Regions from separate parts of the Streptomyces sp. NPDC056503 genome, predicted to be linked through region 2. Evidence: riboswitches for the same ligand, from Rfam matches in the RefSeq annotation. Region 2 holds a riboswitch; each other region holds the start of a gene.
The links. Region 2 has a riboswitch for cobalamin ahead of cobN (cobaltochelatase subunit CobN). Riboswitches for the same ligand answer to the same signal wherever they lie in the genome.

Region 1 (2,254 bases), on a different contig from region 2:
AAGCGCGGTTTCGCCGCCGTGGCCGGGACGCTGGCGAAGGAGCCGCCCGCGACGCCGGGCGCGGTCCTCGTCACCGCCGGAGGGCAGCTGATCTCGACCGTCGGCGGAGCCTCGGGACCGCTCTACGGAACGCTGCTGCGGCGCACCGGGAAGGCGCTCGGCGAGGCCGGGGAGGTCTCGCGGGAGCAGCTGGCGGACGCGCTGGCCGCCGGGGTCGCCGCCGTCGGGCAGCTCGGCGGGGCGGTACCGGGCGACAAGACGATGCTGGACGCGCTGACGCCGGCCGTCGCGGCGCTGCGCGAGTCGTTCGCGGCCGCGCGCGCGGCGGCCGAGGCGGGCGCGCTCGCGACCGTACCGCTGCGGGCCCGCAAGGGGCGGGCCAGCTATCTCGGCGAGCGGTCGGTCGGACACCAGGACCCGGGGGCGACGTCCTCGGCGCTGCTGTTCGCCGCCCTGGAGGAGGTGACGGCCGGATGAGCGGGGTCGGGGACCGGGTGGGGATCGTGCTGGTCTCGCACAGCGCGGTCGTCGCCGCGGCCGTCGCGGAGCTGGCCCGCGGGCTCGCCGGCGGCGGTGACACGGCGCCGGTCGCGGCGGCCGGCGGCACCCCCGACGGCGGACTCGGTACGAGCTCCGAGCTGATCGCCGCGGCGGCGAGGGACGTCGACGCGGGGGCCGGGGTGGCGCTCCTGGTGGACCTCGGCAGCGCGGTCCTCACGGTGAAGGCGCTGCTCGCGGAGGGCGACGAACTCCCGGAAGGGGCCCGGCTCGTCGACGCCCCCTTCGTCGAGGGAGCCGTGGCCGCCCTGGTGACGGCGAGTGCCGGCGGGGACCTCGACGCGGTGGCGGCCGCGGCCTCGGAGGCGTACGCCTACCGCAAGGTCTGACGCCCGCTGTCAGGGGCGCCCCGGCTGGGTTCCACGCCGTCGGGGCGCCCCTGGTCGTCCGAGCAGCAGCAACGCACTTGGACACGTCCACGCTAGTGCGGGGGTCTGACAACGGGGGTCCGACGCCGGGGCCTGGGCGCGGTCCGGGCGCGGTCCGGGCGCGGTGTCGGACCGCGAGTGACCGACCCCGCATTGTGATGAAGCAGGTCAACACACTAATGTCGCAGGGCCTTGGTGTTCGGGAAACCGGTGCAGTACCGGTGCGGCCCTCGCCACTGTGATCGGGAGGTCCGGCTCCGTCCCCTCGGGGAAGCCACTGCTCCGCCGCGGGAGACCGTCGCGGGGTGGGAAGGCGGAGTCGGGCGGCACTACCGTCAGCCAGGAGACCGGCCAGGGCGCGTTGTCCATCCACGAGGTGCTGGAGAGGGTCTCCCGATCATGCATATCGCCGAGGGGTACCTACCCCCCGTCCACGCGGCCGCCTGGGGCGTCGCATCGGCTCCGTTCGTCGTCCACGGCGTCCGCGCGCTCACCCGCGAGGTGCGCGCCAACCCCGAGTCCACCCTGCTGCTCGGCGCCTCCGGCGCCTTCACTTTCGTCCTCTCCGCGCTCAAACTGCCGTCGGTGACGGGAAGTTGTTCCCATCCGACGGGTACGGGACTGGGTGCCATCCTGTTCCGGCCGCCGATCATGGCGGTGCTCGGCACGATCACCCTGCTGTTCCAGGCGCTGCTGCTCGCCCACGGCGGGCTGACCACACTGGGCGCGAACGTCTTCTCGATGGCGATCGTCGGGCCGTGGGCCGGGTACGGCACGTACGTGCTGTTCCGGCGGTTCGGGGCGCCGCTGATGGTGGGGGTGTTCTTCGGCGCGTTCGCCGCCGACCTCTCCACCTACTGCGTGACCAGCGTCCAGCTGGCCCTCGCCTTCCCCGACCCGGGCAGCGGGGTGGCGGGGTCGCTCGCCAAGTTCGGCGGGATCTTCGCGGTGACGCAGATCCCGCTCGCGGTGAGCGAGGGGCTGCTGACCGTCCTGGTGATGCGGCTGCTCACGCAGTCCAGCAAGGGTGATCTGCTGCGGCTGGGCGTGCTCGCCCGGCCGCAGGCGGCGGAGCGGCGCGAGGAGGCGGCGGCGTGATGAGCCGGAACGCGAAGATCAATTCCCTGCTGCTCCTGCTGGTCGCGGCGCTGGCCGTGCTGCCGTTGGCGCTCGGTCTCGGCGATCACAAGGAGGAGCCGTTCACCGGCGCCGACGCCGAGGCCGAGACCGCGATCACGGAGATCGAACCGGACTACGAGCCGTGGTTCAGCCCGCTGTACGAGCCGCCGTCCGGTGAGATCGAGTCGGCGCTGTTCTCGCTCCAGGCG
Region 2 (2,254 bases):
GCGCCGACGGGTGGGGGAGGGAGGGTACGGGCTCCGCGGTGATCGCCGCGCGGGCCAGGGCGCCGGCCCACTCCGGGAGGTGCTCGGGCGGGAGCTCGCGCGGGCGCCACGCGCCGGTCCCGGCGGCCTCGGCGGCGTCGAGGAAGGCGAGGGCGCAGGCGAGGGCGGCGGGGACGGCGTCGGCGGCGGGCAGCCGGAAGGTCCGGGAGCCGGCCCGCAGGAGCGCGGTGCCGTCCGGTGCTGCGATCAAGGTCACATCGCCGCCGAGTCCGGCGACGTCGCCGCGGCCGTCGTCGAGGACGAAGAGGAAGCGGCCGGAGAGGGCCGCCGCGCGGGGCTCCGCGCAGAGGGCGGAGTCCAGTGCCCGGGCCCACAACTGCACGTCGGCGTGGCCGAGTCCGTCGAGTCCGGCGGCCGGGGAGGCGACGATGTTGCGGACCCGCTCGTGGGTGGGGGAGGGCAGCAGGCCGGCGTCGGCGAGGAGCGCGGCGAGCCGGGCGCCGCAGTCGTCGCCCAGGCCGCGCAGCTCGGCGTTGCCGCGCGAGGTGACGGAGAGGCTGCCGTCGCCGAGGGTCTCGGCGGCGTCGGCCAGGACCACGATCTGACGAGCTGTCACCCTGCCTGCGGGGAGGCGGAGTCGGGCGAGGAACCCGTCGGCGGCGGCGTGCAGCCGGAGCGCCCCCGGGCACGCGTCGCCACGGTCCCTTATCGGAGCTTCGCCCGGTTCGGGCGGTGTGGTCGGGGTCGGCGGCATGGCGGCGAGCATACCCACGGGGAACCGGGCGGCCACCGAGTGTGATCCGGCCGACTCTCCCGCCCCCTCCGGCCCGCCGACGGCACGCTCTACTATGCAGATCGGCATGGGGTCCCAGGACCCCGGGGAGGAAGCCCGGTGAGAATCCGGCGCGGTCCCGCCACTGTGAGCCCGTACCAGCGATGGCACGGGTGAGTCAGGAACTCCCGCCGTCCATACGACCACCCGGGGCGCGGACAACCCCGAGGAAGGGCCTGAGCCTCGCCATGCTCCTGCTGCTGTCGCACTCCGACACCGACCTGCTCAGCGCCCGCGCGGCCCACGCCGCCGCGCCCGAAGGCCCGGTCGCGTACCGCTTCGCCAACCCCTCCCGGCTCCCGCTCGCCGACCTCCCGGGCCTCCTCGACGGCGCCGAGCTCGTCGTCGTCCGCCTCCTCGGCGGCGTCCGCTCCTGGCAGGAAGGGCTCGACGCGGTCCTCGCCACGGGCAAGCCGGTCGTCGTCCTCAGCGGCGAACAGGCCCCCGACGCCCAGCTGATGGCCGCCTCCACCGTGCCGATCGGCGTCGCCACCGAGGCGCACGCCTACCTCGCCCACGGCGGCCCCGCCAACCTGGCGCAGCTGGCCCGCTTCCTCTCCGACACCGTGCTGCTCACCGGCCACGGCTTCGAGGCCCCGGCCGCCGCCCCCACCTGGGGCCCGCTGGAGCGGACCGCCCGCCCCACCGACGGCCCGACGGTCGCCGTGCTCTACTACCGCGCCCACCACATGAGCGGGAACACCGCCTTCGTCGGCGCCCTCTGCGACGCGATCGAGGACGCCGGGGCCCGCGCCCTCCCGCTGTACGTGGCCTCGCTGCGCGCCCCCGAGGAGGAGCTGCTCGCCGTCCTGCGGGGGGCCGACGCGATCGTCACCACCGTCCTCGCCGCCGGCGGCACCAAGCCGGCCGCCGCGCAGGCCGGCGGCGACGAGGAGGCCTGGGACGCGGGCGCGCTCGCCGCGCTCGACGTGCCCGTCCTCCAGGCGCTCTGCCTGACCGGCTCGCGCTCCGCCTGGGAGGAGAACGACGAGGGCCTGTCGCCGCTGGACGCGGCCAGCCAGGTCGCCGTCCCCGAGTTCGACGGGCGGCTCATCACCGTCCCGTTCTCCTTCAAGGAGATCGACCCCGACGGGCTGCCCGCCTACGTCGCCGACGCCGAGCGCGCCGCCCGCGTCGCCGGCATCGCCGTCCGGCACGCCCGCCTGCGGCACATCCCGAACGCCGAGAAGAAGCTGGCGCTCGTCCTCTCCGCGTACCCGACGAAGCACTCCCGCATCGGCAACGCCGTCGGCCTCGACACCCCCGCCTCCGCCGTCTCCCTGCTGCGCCGCCTCATCGCCGAGGGATACGACTTCGGCCCGGAGGCGGACCTCCCCGGTCTGGTCTCCGGCGACGGCGACGAGCTGATCTACGCCCTCATCGAGGCCGGCGGCCACGACCAGGACTGGCTCACCGAGGAGC
Region 3 (2,254 bases), on a different contig from region 2:
GTCTCGCCGTCGTCACGTTGTTCAGATGTCGCCGAGAACGTACCGCGTGCATGACATCCCGCCAAGGGGGTGAGTGATGGATCACTCCCCGTGCGCGACCGCGGGTTAGGGTGCGGCCCGGACACGGGCACGGAACCGCCCGCGAGAGGACCGAGGGACCGATGACCACACGGGTGACGCTCGTCTCCCCCGCCGCGGGCGAGGCGCTGCGGCAGGTCCGCTTCGACGACGACGGGCCGCTGGACGCGGACGGCGAGGCGCGGACCAGGGCCGCGGCAGGCGTCTTCGGCGCGGACGTCACGGCGTTCGCCTCGCCGTCCCGGCGCTGCGGCGACACCGCGCGGGCCCTCGGGCTGGAGCGGGCGGTGCCGACCCCGGCGCTCGCCGGCTGCGCCATGGGCCGGTGGCGCGGCCGGACGCTGGACGACGTCGCCGCCACCGAGGCGGAGGGCGTGGCCCGCTGGCTGTCCGACCCCGCCGCCGCACCGCACGGCGGGGAGTCGGTCCGGGACCTCCGGCTCCGGGTCGGGGCCTGGCTGGACTCCCTCCGGGACGGGTCGCCGGGGCGGGTCGTGGCCGTGGTGGAGCCCGACGTCGTGCGCGCCGCCGTCGTCCACGCGCTCGGCGCCGGCGACGCCGCCTTCTGGCGGGTGGACGTACGCCCTTCGAGCGCAACGGAGTTGAGCGGCCGGGCCGGCCGGTGGAACGTGGTGAGCGGACGGCCCCTGTCGCCGCGCGCGGGCACGTCCTCGGAGCGGCCGCCGCTCCCGGGGACCGTATGATGACGGCGCAGCTGGTTCGCCCCGCCCGCCAGGCGGGAGCGTCGCAAGAGGGAACCCGGTGGGAATCCGGGACTGCCCCGCAGCGGTGAGTGGGAACGACCGCCGTCATACGCACTGGGTCCGACGTACCGGGCCTGGGAAGCGACGGCCAGTAGGAGTCCTCCGGAAGGAGGGCGCGCCCGCGAGTCCGAAGACCTGCCCGTTGCCCGCACGCGGACGATTCCGCGCGCGGTCATCCGGTGACCTCGAGGGCGGGTCGGCGACCATACGAGCGGACGACCGCGCCGTGTCACACGCGGGCGCACCCTCCGTCTCCGGTCACTCCTCGCGCCTGGTCAGGTCCCCGGACCTCAGGGATCCGTCTCGCGAAGGAGATCTCCGTGACCACGAAGTCCGCAGCCGCGGCAGCACGGGCCACCGTGTACGGCTACCCCCGTCAGGGGCAGGGCCGGGAACTGAAGAAGGCGGTCGAGGGGTACTGGAAGGGCCGGGTCACCGCCGAAGCCCTCCGGACCACCGCCGCCGGACTGCGCCGCGCGAACTGGCGGCAGCTCGCCGAAGCCGGCATCACCGAGGTGCCGACCGGCGACTTCTCCCTCTACGACCACGTCCTGGACACCACGGTGATGGTGGGCGCGATCCCCGACCGCCACCGGGACGCCGTGGCCACCGACGCCCTGGACGGCTACTTCGCCATGGCGCGGGGCACCCAGGACGTGGCACCGCTGGAGATGACCAAGTGGTTCGACACCAACTACCACTACCTCGTACCCGAGTTGGGACCTGGCACGGTCTTCACGGCGGACTCCGCGAAGCAGGTCGCGGAGCTGAAGGAGGCCCTGGCCCTCGGCCCGGCCGCACGGCCCGTGCTGGTGGGTCCGGTCACCTACCTCCTGCTGGCCAAGCCGGCCCCCGGGGTGGCGGCGGACTTCGAACCCCTGACCCTCCTGGACCGCCTGCTGCCCGTCTACGCCGAGGTCCTCGCCGACCTGCGGGCGGCCGGCGCGCGGTGGGTACAGCTCGACGAGCCGGCCCTGGTCCAGGACCGCACCCCGGCCCAACTGGACGCCACCGCCCGCGCCTACCGCGCGCTCGGGGCGCTCACCGACCGGCCGAAGCTCCTCGTCGCCTCCTACTTCGGCCACCTCGGCGACGCCCTCCCCGTCCTCGCCAAGGCGCCGGTCGACGGCCTCGCGCTCGACTTCACCGAGCCGGCGGCGGCCCATCTGGAAGGGCTCGCCGCCGTCGGCGGCCTGCCCGGAAAGCGACTCGTCGCGGGCGTGGTGAACGGCCGCAACATCTGGGTCGACGACCTGGAGAGGTCGCTCACCACCCTCGGCACCCTCCTCGGCCTCGCGGACCGCGTCGACGTCGCCGCCTCCTGCTCCCTCCTCCACGTGCCGCTGGACGCCACGGCCGAGAAGGACGTCGATCCGCAGATCCTGCGCTGGCTCTCCTTCGCCCGGCAGAAG

Region 1: it holds a riboswitch for cobalamin, as region 2 does, so the genes downstream of both, ACFQ8C_RS11035 (energy-coupling factor ABC transporter permease) here and cobN (cobaltochelatase subunit CobN) in region 2, are expected to answer to the same signal.
Region 3: it holds a riboswitch for cobalamin, as region 2 does, so the genes downstream of both, metE (5-methyltetrahydropteroyltriglutamate--homocysteine S-methyltransferase) here and cobN (cobaltochelatase subunit CobN) in region 2, are expected to answer to the same signal.

Annotation. Positions count from the first base shown of each region.
Region 1 is NZ_JBHTST010000026.1:47,579-49,832, reverse strand. It holds gene dhaL (dihydroxyacetone kinase subunit DhaL) at 1-477, shown strand, start outside; gene ACFQ8C_RS11040 (PTS-dependent dihydroxyacetone kinase phosphotransferase subunit DhaM) at 474-887, shown strand; cobalamin riboswitch at 1,075-1,297, shown strand; gene ACFQ8C_RS11035 (energy-coupling factor ABC transporter permease) at 1,326-2,024, shown strand; gene ACFQ8C_RS11030 (energy-coupling factor ABC transporter substrate-binding protein) at 2,024-2,254, shown strand, end outside.
Region 2 is NZ_JBHTST010000041.1:34,328-36,581, forward strand. It holds gene cobG (precorrin-3B synthase) at 1-754, opposite strand, end outside; cobalamin riboswitch at 846-982, shown strand; gene cobN (cobaltochelatase subunit CobN) at 1,021-2,254, shown strand, end outside.
Region 3 is NZ_JBHTST010000160.1:14,113-16,366, forward strand. It holds gene ACFQ8C_RS32490 (histidine phosphatase family protein) at 162-782, shown strand; cobalamin riboswitch at 778-1,000, shown strand; gene metE (5-methyltetrahydropteroyltriglutamate--homocysteine S-methyltransferase) at 1,163-2,254, shown strand, end outside.